One region of the Rhodosalinus sp. 5P4 genome, then DNA from elsewhere that is predicted to be linked to it. Evidence: riboswitches for the same ligand, from Rfam matches in the RefSeq annotation. Region 1 holds a riboswitch; each other region holds the start of a gene.
The links. Region 1 has a riboswitch for S-adenosylmethionine ahead of metZ (O-succinylhomoserine sulfhydrylase). Riboswitches for the same ligand answer to the same signal wherever they lie in the genome.

Region 1 (4,204 bases):
CCCTCGGGGCGTCGCCCCTCACCCCCCGAGAGTATTTGCGCCAAGAAGAAGGGGCGGGCGCGGCCCTAGCCCTTCTGTCCGAACAGGATCTTCTGCGCCTCGCGGTCGTCGGCGGCGGAGCTGCGCATCTCGGCGGCGAGGTCGCGGCCCGTCCGCACGGCGGGGCGCGCGCCCACCTCCTCGAGCCAGCGCTTCATGTGGGGCTTGTCGTCCAGCGTCTGCTCCTGGCCTTCCCAGAGCGAGGCCCAGGGCCAGATCGCCATGTCGGCGATGGAGTAGAACTCCCCGGCCGCGTAACGGGTCTCGGCGAGCCGGGTGTCGAGCACGCGGTAGAGCCGCGCGGTCTCGTTGCGGTAGCGATCCTTGGCATAGGACAGGTCCTGCGGCGGATCCATGGCGGGCGCGTATTTCAGGAAGTGATGCGCCTGGCCCGCCATCGGGCCGAGCCCGCCCATCTGCCACATGAGCCACTCTTCCACCGCCACGCGCTCGCGCTCGGTGCTTCCGTGGAAGCGCCCGGTCTTGCGGGCGAGATATTGCAGGATCGCCCCCGATTCGAAGACGGAGATGGGCCGGCCGTCGGGGCCTTCGGGGTCCACGATCGCGGGCATGCGATTGTTGGGTGCGATTTTCAGGAACGCGGGGTCGAACTGGTCGCCCTTGCCGATGTTCACGAGCTTGACCTCGTAGGGCAGCTCCATCTCCTCCAGCGCGATGGCGATCTTCCAGCCATTGGGCGTGGGCCAGTAATGCAACTCTATCGGTCGGGTCATCCGGGCCTCCTGTGCTGGCCGTCAGGATGACGTGTTCGGCAGCAATGACAAGGCCGCGTCCCCGTGCGCCGGCGCAAGAAGCCGTGACCATCGGGGTTGCGGGCGTTGGGGCAGCTGGGCGCGGAGCGCTGCGAGCGGCAGGGTCTCGGGGCGGCGGAGAAGTGCGCGGTAGAGGTCGAAGACGCCCGGGCGGAGATAGGCCGACCAGTGGCAGACGCGCCGCGCCGGGGCCGCGACGGGGAAGCCGCGCGCGCGCAGCACGGCGAGGGTGGCCGGGTCGTCGAGCTGGAGCGTGAGCGCGCCGGGCCGGTCACCGAGACCGTGGCCGAGCGTGAGGTCGCCCCGCCGCGGCGGGCCGATCAGCCGCTCGAGCAGGAAATCGAAGAGATCGTTCTCGCGGCTCGTGACGTTGACGATCTCCGCCGCGCGGCCCGCGGGCGTGGCGAGCGCCGCCTCGGCACGGCTGGCGAACTCGGCGCCCGCGAGCAGGATGGCGCGGGTCACGGCCCGCTCGGGCAGCCGGGCAAGGGCTTGCAGCACCACCCGCGCGCCCAGCGAATGGGCGAGCGCGTGGATCGGACGGTGCGGCGCGGTGGCGTGCAGCACCTCGATCGCCTGGGCAAGCGCCGCCCCCGCCCCCGCCGCGCGGTCGTAGGCCTGCCAGATCGTGCCGCGCGCGTTCCAGCCCAGCGCGATGCCGAGCCCTTCCTCGGGACCGCCGGCGCCGAAGCCGAGGCCGCGCGGCCAGCTGAGCGCCTTCCAGCAGTCTCCGCGCTCTTCGAGCGAGAGGATGTGGCCGTGCGGGCAGCGCGCGGGGTGGCCGGGACGGAACTTGTAGCCATGCACCATCACGATGATCGGCCCGCTGCCCGTGCGCGCCGCCTCGGCGAGCAGCGGCCCGGGCGCATCGGCACTCCCGTGCAGGTGCGGCGTCTCGCCCAGTGCATCCAGTCGCAGAAGCGGCATCGCCCATGCCCCACTACATGTTGTGGGCAACGCTTAGGGCGGCCATACGAAACTGGCGTGACGGCGGAGTTACGGATTCGTGACGGTGTTGACGTGCAACAGCGCCGCGGGTAACCGCGGTCCCGTGGCGATTTGTTCACCGGATTGCGGGCCACGCGAAAGATACCGCTAAAGAGGTCAGGACGAAGGGGCCCCCGTTCGCTTGACCGCGCGTGGGGGCTTTTTCGTCCGGGCGAGCCCCGGGGGAGGTGCAGGATGTCGGAGGGCTGGAAGCCGCGCACGCGGCTGGTGCATGGCGGCGCGCGGCGCTCGCAATACGGGGAGGTGAGCGAGGCGCTCTTCCTCACCCAGGGTTTCGCCTACGACAGTGCCGAGGCCGCCGAGGCGCGGTTCCGCGCCGCCGGCCCCGACGAGTTCATCTACGCCCGCTACGGCAATCCGACGGTGGCGATGTTCGAGGATCGCATCGCGGGCCTCGAGAGAACCGAGGACGCCTTCGCGACCGCGAGCGGCATGGCGGCGGTGTCGGGCGCGCTCATGTCGATGCTGCGGGCGGGCGATCATGTCGTGGCCGCCCGCGCGCTCTTCGGTTCCTGCCTTTACGTGCTGGAGGAGGTGCTCGCCCGCTACGGGGTCGAGGTGAGCTTCGTGGACGGCACCGACCTCGATCAGTGGCGCGCGGCGCTGCGCCCCGGCACGCGCGCGGCGTTCTTCGAATCCGTCTCTAACCCCACGCTGGACGTCATCGACATCGCCGCCGTTTCGGACATCGCCCATGTCGCCGGCGCGACGGTCGTCGTGGACAACGTCTTCGCCACCCCCGTCCATTCGCGGGCCGCGCTGCAGGGCGCGGACGTGGTGATCTATTCCGCCACGAAGCACATCGACGGGCAGGGCCGGGTGCTTGGCGGCGTCATCCTCGGAACGCGGGAGTTCATCCGCGGGACCGTGGAGCCCTACATGAAGCATACGGGCGGTGCGCTTTCGCCCTTCAACGCCTGGGTTCTCCTGAAGGGCCTGGAAACCATGGATCTGCGGGTGCGGGCGCAGACCGAGACGGCCGCGCGGCTGGCCGCGGCGCTGGAGGGTCACCCGAAGCTGTCGCGCGTCCTCTATCCCGGCCTCGTCTCGCATCCGCAGCACGCGCTGGCGCAGCGGCAGATGGGCGCAGGGGGCACGATGCTCGCGCTGGAGCTCGCCGGCGGGCAGGAGGCGGCGTTCCGCTTCCTCAATGCCCTCGATCTTGTCGTCATCTCGAACAATCTGGGCGATGCGAAGTCGATCGTCACCCATCCTGCCACGACGACCCATCAGCGCCTGCCCGAGGCGCAGAAGGCCGTGCTGGGGATCACGCCGGGGCTCGTGCGGCTCTCTTGCGGGCTCGAGGACGGCGACGATCTGCTGGCCGATCTGACCCGCGCGCTCGACGCGGCATGAGCGGTCCGGGGGCGGCGTGAGCGCCGGGCGCGGGCCGGAAAATGCCGCGTCGCCGTTGGATTTCCGCCCGCGCCCGTCCTATGTCTTCAGCCGATAGAGGATCTGCCGAAGGGGCGAGCCCGATGAATGTGCATGTGAGCGAGATGGAAACGGCGCCCGACCGCAAGGAGGCCGAGATGGCGCTGGCCCGGCTGCGGCGCTGGATCGAGGACGCGAGCGAGGAAGAGATCGCCGCGCTCGACCCGGCTGTCCTGCGCCTGCTGCCGAACTCCGGCGCCTACCCCGAACTCGCGCGCGACTATCCGGAAGATTTCCGCGCCGACGCGGCCTACAAGGCCACCTTGCCCGATCTTCAGAACGGCCCGGCCGCACTGATCCGCGGCGCGCGGCGGCCGATCCAGCATGTGGGCATCTCCAACTTCCGCCTGCCGATCCGCTTCCATACCCGCGACAACGGCGACCTGACGCTCGAGACGTCCGTCACCGGCACGGTGAGCCTGGAAGCCGAGAAGAAGGGCATCAACATGAGCCGCATCATGCGGAGCTTCTACGCCCACGCCGAGCGGGTGTTCAGCTTCGACGTGATCGAGGCGGCGCTCGACGACTACAAGAGCGATCTCGACAGCCTCGACGCGCGCATCATGATGCGCTTTTCCTTCCCCGTACGGGTGGAGAGCCTGCGCTCGGGCCTGTCGGGCTACCAGTATTACGACATCGCGCTCGAACTGGTGGAAACGGCGGGCCAGCGTCGCCGCATCATGCATCTGGACTACGTGTATTCGTCCACCTGCCCCTGCTCGCTGGAGCTGTCGGAACATGCGCGGCGGGAGCGGAGCCAGCTCGCCACGCCCCATTCGCAGCGGTCGGTGGCGCGGGTCTCCGTCGAACTGACGGGCGAGGGGTGCCTGTGGTTCGAGGATCTCGTGGAACTCTGCCGCCGCGCGGTGCCCACCGAGACCCAGGTGATGGTCAAGCGCGAGGACGAGCAGGCCTTCGCCGAGCTCAACGCCGCGAACCCTATCTTCGTG
Region 2 (4,204 bases), on a different contig from region 1:
TCACCTGGTCGCTCCTGCGCGGCGACCCGGCGCGCACGCGGATCGAGCCGCTCGACGCCGCGGGCCGACGCGCCCGGATCACGCTGGAGTGGCAGCCCCCCCGCCCGGTGCCCGGGCGCGACGATGTCCTCTCGCCGCGGATCGACATCGGGGTCTTCGCCTCGAACGGCGTGCACGACAGCGCGCCGGGCTTCGTGTCGGTGCTGCTGCCCGCCCACGAGGCGCGCGTCTACGAACCCGCGCCCGACGGCGGCCAGAGGATCGCGCGGATCGTGCGGGCGGCCCCCGACGGCGTCTACGCCGACCCGGCACTCTTCCCGGTCACCGACTGGACGGATGTCTACCGCTACGGCGCGGACGGCAGCCTGCTGGGATGGACCCGGTCGCGGGCCTCGGGCGACACCCGGTACGATGCCGCGGGACGGCGGCGCGGCCCGGATGGCGCCTTGCGCGGCGTGCGCTATCCGGTGGACGCGTTGCCCGACGGCCGGCCCGTGCTGCGCGAGGTGCCCGTTATCAGGCCGTGAGGCGTGCCGCGTTCACAGGACCGACGCGCGGCGTCCTGCAGCAGCTATGTCTGCGGTCGCGGGATAACAAGTGGCGGGCGGTGCATCGTGTGATCGAGAACGCAAAACCTCCTACCCGGGGCGGGCGCCCTGTGAGGGGTCACGCGCGAATGGCTGCGTTCCGGGAAACCGGCCCAACGAGCCGCGATCGGACCCTTCCGCGCTTGACAGGCACCGCTCCGATACGACCTTTTAGCGCTGGAACGAGGGCATTGTCGGAACCGCTTCGTTTCGGAAAACTGACGCGACGCGCCAGGTGTCCGCCGCCCGTCGCACGACCTCCCGAGGGCGCGCCCGGAATGGCTTCGTTTCGGAAAACCGCGCGTTATGCCGGAACGCCCGCCTGGCGCAGCCAGTCCACCCAGCCCCGGAACGCGCGTTTCCGCGCGCCCAAGGCTTCGCGCAGGTAGCGCCGGGCGAGTTCGCTCTCCGGCGCATGTTTCTCGCGGACGCGGGTCTCGACGAGCTGGCCGTCGATCCACGTTTCGGTCACCTTGCGACCGACGAGCACCATCGCGTCCTCGACGCCGGGCGCGTGACCGGGCCCGCCGGCCAACGCCGCCAGCCGGGCCTCCAGCCCGGCGACCCGCGCTTCCGCCGGCGCGAGCACCAGCGCGCGGGAGAGCCCCTCCTCCTCCCGGAAGGCCGCCGCGGCGGGCAGTTCCGTGCGATCGAGGATCACCGTGAGCCATCGTTGCACCGCCTCGGGCGCGGGCGCCGCGGTCAGCCCGTGGCGCCGGGCGTTGCCCGATGCCCGTGCCTTGCCCGACGCGGAGCGCGGCCCGGTGCTCCGCTGCGCGTTCCGCCGGTTGGCGGCGACCTGGCGCGCGCTGGTCACGACACCTCCGCGACCGCCTCGATCGGGCGGGCGGCCTGAAGCGCGTCGAGATCCCGCTTCACCTCGCGGCAGCGCGGCTCGAGCTCTGCGATCTTGCGGTCATGGAAGCGTGTTGCGACCTCGCCGGCCTGCCAGAACTCGGCCATCAGCGCGACCATGTCCAGTCCGAGCGCCGCGATCTCGGCCTCCGCCGCGGCCACGGTCTCGGCGTCGCGCGACACCGCGCGCGCCGCGAGCTCGGTCGCCTCGCTCAGGGCGCCCGGCCGGTCGAACGGCGTTTCCTGGAAATCCTCCTCGGACTTGCCGGCCTCGATCCACGCGTCCCAGACTTGGTCGAGATGCGCCTCGTGGCGGGCGTGGCAGGCCTCGACGACGGCCTCCGTGATCTTGTGCTCGACCTGGCGCGCAAGGACGCGGTCGCGCATCCGTCGGTGCTGCAGCATGTCCCACTCGATCGCGATCAGGTTTTCCGCGATCACCGCCTCGTAGGGCGTGACGGGCGCCAGCGCGCGCAGAAGCCCCGCCTCGAAGGCGGGGAACGCGGCCGGCGACTGGCCGGGCAAGGGGTCCCGGCCCGGCAGCAATGCGAGGAAGGACGCAAGTCCGAAGCGCTGCGGATCGGGCGGCGTCAGGGCGGTTCCGGGGTCTGGTGTCTGGCCATCATGGCCTCCTTCTGGCTGGGCGACCCGGCGGCGCGCGCCGGCGTCGCGGTGGGTGCGCGGCCCCGATCGGCCGAGGGCGCCGCATGCGCGCGGCGGTCCCGACGGCACGGGGCCGGCAATCATTTGCATCAGGAGAAGGAAACGCCCCCCTTCGTTGCCGTGTCGGCCACATCGCCTTGCGGGCAGCCACCTTGCCGGGGTCGGCAGGTTGGCGGAGGCTCGCGCCCCACTCATGATGCACGCGCACATTACCTCATTCGCGAATCGTCGCGCAACCCCAATCCTTGCGCCCCGGTCTCGTCGGGGCGCGCGGGTCATCCCGCGGCCGGCGCCCGGAAGGCGAGCCGCATCTGCTTCTCGGTCTCGATCAGGGCGAAGAAGACCGCGCCGATCGCCACGATGATCACGCCGTCGGCCAGCGGCACCGGCGCGGTCCCCATGATCCGCTGCAACGGCGGCAAGTAGGTGATGGCGACTTGAAGGCCGGTCACGGTCAGAACGCTGATCCAGACGACCCGGGTGCCCAGCAGCGCCGACAGGCGCAGCGAGGCGCCGTGGATGTTGCGGATGAAGAAGAGGTAGAAGATCTCGAGGACGACGAGCGTGTTCATCGCCATCGTCTGCGCCAGCTCGACCGGGTACCCCCGGTCGGTCGCGTAGAGAAAGACGCCGAAGACCGCGGCGAGAAAGAGCCCCGAGACCAGCACGAGTTGCCAGATCAGCCCGCCGGTCAGCAGCGGCTCGCCGCGCGGGCGCGGCGGGCGGCGCATGGTGCCGGGCTCGGACGGCTCGAACGCCAGCGCGATGCCCAGGGTCACGGCCGTGACCAGGTTCACCCACAGGATCTGCACCGCCGTGATCGGCAGCGCGAGGCCCGCGAAGAGCGCCAGGATGATCGTCATCGCCTCGCCCGCGTTGGTGGGCAGGGTCCAGCTGATCACCTTCTTGATGTTGTCGTAGACCGTGCGCCCCTCGCGCACCGCCGCCGCGATGGACGCGAAATTGTCGTCGGCCAGCACCAGTTCGGCGGCCTCCTTCGCCGCCTCGCTGCCCTTGAGCCCCATCGCGATGCCGGCGTCGGCGCGCTTGAGCGCGGGCGCGTCGTTCACCCCGTCGCCGGTCATCGCCACGGTGAGCCCGCGCGCCTGCAGCGCGGTGACGAGGCGCAGCTTGTGCGCGGGAGAGGTGCGCGCGAAGATGTCGGTCTCCACCACCATGTCGGCGAGCGCGGCGTCGTCCATCGCCTCGAGATCGGCGCCGGTGAGTACGCGGTCGTGGTTCGTCAGACCGATCCTGGCCGCGATGGCGCGCGCCGTCGCCGCGTGATCGCCGGTGATCATCTTCACGCGGATGCCCGCGGCGTGGCACTCGGCCACCGCCTCGATGGCCTCCGCGCGCGGCGGGTCGATCAACCCGATCAGCCCGATCAGCGTGAGGCGCCCCTCGAGATCGGCGCTTTCCAGGGTTTCCATCTCCCGCGGCGCCGGGCGCGCCGCGACGGCGATCACCCGCTGGCCTTCCGCGGCCAGCGCCTCGACCTCGTCGCTCCAGTGCCCGGCGTCGAGGGGCGCCACTCCCCCGTCGGGCGCGCGCTGGTCGGCGCAGAGCGCGAGCACCGCCTCGGGCGCGCCCTTGACGTGGATGCAGGCCTCGCCGCCCCGGCCGTGATGCAGCGTCGCCATGTAGCGGTGCGCCGCGTCGAAGGGGATCGCGTCGGCGCGCCGCCACGCGCGCAGGGGCTCGGCCCCGTCGCCGGTGATCTTGCCGGCAAGCGCGATGAGCGCGCCCTCCATCGGGTCGCCCTCGACGTGCCAGCCATCCTCCGCGCCGCGCAGCCGCGCGTCGTTGCAAAGCGCCGCCGCGCGGGCGATCTCGGTCAGAACCGCGTGCTCGTCGGGATGGGCGTCCGCCTCGCGCCAGCGCACCGCGCCCTCGGGGGCGTAACCGCTGCCGCCCACCGAGTAGACCCGGCCCGCCGCCGCCAGCGTCGCCGCCATCATCTCGTTGCGGGTCAGCGTGCCGGTCTTGTCCGAGCAGATCACCGAGACCGAGCCCAGCGTCTCGATCGCCGGCAGCCGGCGGACGATGGCGTTGCGCCGCGCCATCGCCTGCACGCCCACCGCCAGCGTGATGGTCAG
Region 3 (4,204 bases), on a different contig from region 1:
GACACGGAGATCGCCAGCCTTGCGGTCCACGTGACACGCGCCTTCGACCGACGCGCGAAAGGCCCGGGCGGTCGGATGTCGGACATGCGCTTGCCTTGATCGGAAAACGATCGTGCTTACATTTACAGCTTAATCGCCAACGCCTCCCGACGATCAATTCCAGGAGGTCGCATTGGACGGAAGACATTCAAGGGAGGATCACATGGCTTATCAAAGGGCCTTCGTCGCATCGCTGCTGACCGGGACCGCGATCCTTGCATCGCCGGCTTTCGCCCAAGTGGGGATGAACACCACCAGCCTTCAGCACGAAGTCGTGCTCGACGGGCTGGACAGCCCCTGGGACATCGCGTTCCTCGACGATGGAACGATGCTGTTCAGCGAGAAGTGCAACGGCCTTTCGGTGCGGTTGCCCGATGGGACGGTCAACGCGCTCTACGGTATGGGCGACGTCGATGGCTACCCGTCGAACGGGTCGGACCTGTTCTGCGAAGGTCAGGCCGGGATGATGGGCGTCGCCTTCGACCCGGAGTTCGAGACCAACCGGCGCATCTATGTCTATGCCACGTCCGACATGTCCGATCCGCACACCAACCGGCTGATGCGCTTCACCGTGAACGAGGACTTCACCGCCGTTTCGAACCGCGTCGATATCGTGGATGACGTGCCCTACAAGATGGAGGACTCCGATCATCCCTTCGGCGGGCCCGGTGCCCATAACGGCGGGCGCGTTCGCTTCGGTCCCGAGGGGGCGCTGTGGCTCACCACGGGCGACAACCACAACCCCGAGATCCCGCAAAGCCCGACGCTCATGGGCTCCAAGGTGCTGCGCATCCAGACGGACGGAAGTGCGCACCCCGACAACACCCCGCCCGAAGGCTTCGACAAGCGGACCTACACCTACGGGCACCGCAACGTGCAGGGCATCGCCTTTCACCCCGAAACGGGCGACGCCATCATCACGGAGCACGGGCCATGGCACTCCGACGAGATCACTGTGCTGGAAAACGGCGGGAACGGTGGCTGGGACCCGCGTGACAACATGGCGGGCCGGGGCGACTGTCCCGATGGCTATTGCGGGTACATGCCCAACCAGGACGAAGGCATGAACCGCTTCGAACGCGCGTCGTTCATGCCGATGACGGATTTCGAGACCTATCCCGACGCGATGCCGCCGATCTGGGAGAACAACGGCTGGTCGCAGGGCATATCCTCTGCTGCCTTTCTCGAGGGTGAGCAATGGGGCGAATGGGACGGCGCCTTGGCCGTCGGCCTGCTGGGCATCGGCTTTGGCGGAACGCCCATCGGCCAGCGCATCGACGTGATCGAGCTCGAGACCCACGAAGGCGAGATCTCGGTGCGTGACGTGACCGAGATGACGCTGCCGATGCCGCCCGCGCGCTTCCGCTCGCTCGTGCTGGGCCCCGACGGCAGCCTCTACACCGCCGTCGACGGAGGGGCGGTCCACAAGCTGACGCCGGGCGACTGAGCCGGCAAGCGGGCCGTGCCACCTTCGCGGCGCGGCCTGCCACCGCAAATCAGCGTCTCGTCAGATCCGGTATCTTCGGCGATGGCCGGGGCGCCGAAGCCGGGCGGGGCGCGACACGCTCGACCGGAGAGATGCGCGGGAGCGCGCTGGCGTGACGCCCGCGCGTGGCGCTTTGTAGCGTCGACAGGATCCAATCGGTGCGAGACGGTTCCCGGCCGCCTCCGCACGAGATGCACCGCTGCTTTCCGACCGTCCTTGCCAGATCACCCACATATGCGCGCCTGCCCGACCGGGGATTGCACTCCTTCGGCAGAACAACTACTTTTACCATGCATCTTGAGAAGAGCCTCAGCGCTCTCGCCAACCTGCTGACCCAGCAAGGTGGCACCCCAGAGTGGGGGATGCGGCCGAAGACTGGCAACGAAAGGGTGGCCCATGCGGACCTCTCCCAAAACCCGCCTTGTCGTGCGCCACGACGCAGGTGTCGTTCCGGTAAGATACCGGCGTGACGCGGTGCCCGCGCGCCTTCGGCCAATGTCACGTGCCGAAGGAGTTCCCTCATGATCCTCGACCTTCCCGACCAATGCGCCGCGACGGCGCGCACGGCGTTCGTGCGCCGGAGCCTCGCGCGGGCGGTGGTGCCCCGCTGGCAGGAGCGCGCCCGCGCGCTCGTGATGCTCGAGGCGATCCTCGCCCGCCCGAACGGCCCGGAGCGCGGGCGGCGCGACCACCTCGTCGCGGGCCTGCTGATCACGGCCTATCCCATCAGCTACATCGCCATTCGCCTCGAGCTCGAGGGCCACGGGGCACAGGCGCTTGCGCAGATCGCAGAGCAGCTCGAGCTCACGCCGCCCGCCCACGGATGTTTCCTCTACCCGGGATACCGGTGGTTCTGGCCGCATCTGCGCGCCGTGCGGATCCTCAACGGCCATCGCTGGGCGCTCGCCGACCGGCGCGGCGCGGAGCTCTCCGATGTCTGGCGCTGAGCGGCTCTGGGGCCCGTGGCAGCGCCACGACGGGCGCGGCATGCCCGTGCCGGAGGGGACCGTGGTGGAGGCCGAGGCCCTGCCACCGCACGGTCCGCCGAAGCACGGCATCACCCGGCGGGTCGGGATCGCCGGCGTGGACCTCGTGCGCTCCTGGCACTGGACGCCCGAGAACCGGGCCCGCGGCTGCGACTGCGGTAGGGCGCTGCCGATCGATCGCTACCGGATCCGCCGCGCGCCCGGCATGGCGATGCTCGACCGGGTGCTGGCGGACTGCGCGCCGCACGCCCCCGAGATCCCGATGGACATCTTCGATCACGAGGAGGCCTGATGCACGACATCATCCCCGACATTCACGGCCAGGGCGAGAAGCTCCACGAGCTTCTCCCGAAGCTCGGCTGGCGCCAAAGCGCCGCGGGCTGGATCAACGACGCGCCCGATCGCGAGATCATCTTCCTCGGCGATTTCATCGACCTGGGGCCCGACAACGCGGGCGTGATCCGCACGGTCCGGAGCCTCATGGACGCCGGCAAGGCCCGCGCGGTCATGGGCAACCACGAGCTCAACGCGCTCCATTACCACACCCGGCATCCTGGAACCGGGGAACCGCTCCGCGCGCGAAGCGCGAAGAACACCGCGCAGCACCGCAGCTTCCTCGAGGCCTTCCCGCCGGACGCGCCCGCGACGCGGGAGGTGCTCGCCTGGATGCAGAGCCTGCCGCTTTACCTGGAAACGGCGCGTTTCCGGGCGGTGCACGCCTGCTGGGACGAGGCCGTCATCGCGGCGCTCGCGCGGGAGACCCGGGACGGCGTCCTCGACGAGGATCAGCTCGTTGCCGCCGCCGACCAGGAGCACGCGCTCCACGCGCGCGTCGAGACGACCACGAAGGGGCCGGAAGTCCCTCTGCCCGAGGGGCACGTCTTCCACGACAAGGATGGGCGTCGCCGCGCGCATGTCCGCCTCAAGTGGTGGCAAGGCGAAGCGGCGAGCTGGGCGGACATCGCCATATCGGTGCCCGATCCCGCCGAACTGCCGCCCGGGCCCCTGCCGGAGTTCGCGCGCGCCGGCGCCTACCCCGCCGGCGCGAGACCCGTCTTCTTCGGCCACTACTGGCTCGACGGGCGGCCGGCTCTCCAGGCGCTGAACGCCCTCTGCCTCGACTACTCGGCGGGCGGCGACGGGCCGCTGCTGGCCTACCGCGTGCAGGGTGACGCGGCACGGCTCGACGTGGCGCACATCGTCAGCGCAGGTGGGTGAGGCGGCAGAGATCAGCCGCGATCGGCAACTTGACGCCGAGCGCCGGTGCGGCCCGACCGAAACCCGCCCGGAGCTCGCATGACGCCCGGACCGAGGACCCGGCAAGGTCCACCATGAAACCGGCAGCAGGCCAGCCTTGACCGCCCCATGGGGGCGGGCCCAAGGGCGCCCCTCGCTTTCTACCTCAAGTCTTCGGGCAGGAGTTCGCCGGGAATGTTTTGATAGCAGACCGGCCGCAGAAAGCGACGTATGGCCAGCGTGCCGACCGAGGTATGACCGAAATTCGTACTGGCCGGATAGGGGCCACCATGCACCATGCTGTCGCACACTTCGACACCGGTCGGGAAGCCATTGGCCAGCAGGCGCCCCGCCTTCCGCTCGATGATCGGCATCAGGCCGCGCGCAATCTCGGTGTCGGCGTCGTCCATGTGAAGGGTACATGTCAGCTGTCCTTGCAGCGACCGGGCGACATCTT

Region 2: another riboswitch for S-adenosylmethionine. It lies ahead of AB6A69_RS07085 (hypothetical protein); the one in region 1 lies ahead of metZ (O-succinylhomoserine sulfhydrylase).
Region 3: another riboswitch for S-adenosylmethionine. It lies ahead of AB6A69_RS12295 (hypothetical protein); the one in region 1 lies ahead of metZ (O-succinylhomoserine sulfhydrylase).

Annotation. Positions count from the first base shown of each region.
Region 1 covers NZ_JBGFSJ010000001.1:192,415-196,618, forward strand. The annotation lists gene AB6A69_RS00930 (glutathione S-transferase N-terminal domain-containing protein) at 66-773, opposite strand; gene AB6A69_RS00935 (DUF726 domain-containing protein) at 795-1,739, opposite strand; SAM riboswitch at 1,854-1,932, shown strand; gene metZ (O-succinylhomoserine sulfhydrylase) at 1,995-3,176, shown strand; gene folE2 (GTP cyclohydrolase FolE2) at 3,299-4,204, shown strand, end outside.
Region 2 covers NZ_JBGFSJ010000003.1:309,359-313,562, forward strand. The annotation lists gene AB6A69_RS07075 (hypothetical protein) at 1-527, shown strand, start outside; gene AB6A69_RS07080 (hypothetical protein) at 892-1,404, opposite strand; gene AB6A69_RS07085 (hypothetical protein) at 1,401-1,967, opposite strand; SAM-I-IV-variant riboswitch at 2,207-2,310, opposite strand; gene AB6A69_RS07090 (cation-transporting P-type ATPase) at 2,381-4,204, opposite strand, start outside.
Region 3 covers NZ_JBGFSJ010000005.1:387,539-391,742, reverse strand. The annotation lists gene AB6A69_RS12305 (cytochrome c) at 1-99, shown strand, start outside; gene AB6A69_RS12300 (sorbosone dehydrogenase family protein) at 203-1,486, shown strand; SAM-I-IV-variant riboswitch at 1,813-1,921, shown strand; gene AB6A69_RS12295 (hypothetical protein) at 2,047-2,472, shown strand; gene AB6A69_RS12290 (hypothetical protein) at 2,459-2,803, shown strand; gene AB6A69_RS12285 (metallophosphoesterase) at 2,803-3,729, shown strand; gene AB6A69_RS12280 (aldehyde dehydrogenase (NADP(+))) at 3,909-4,204, opposite strand, start outside.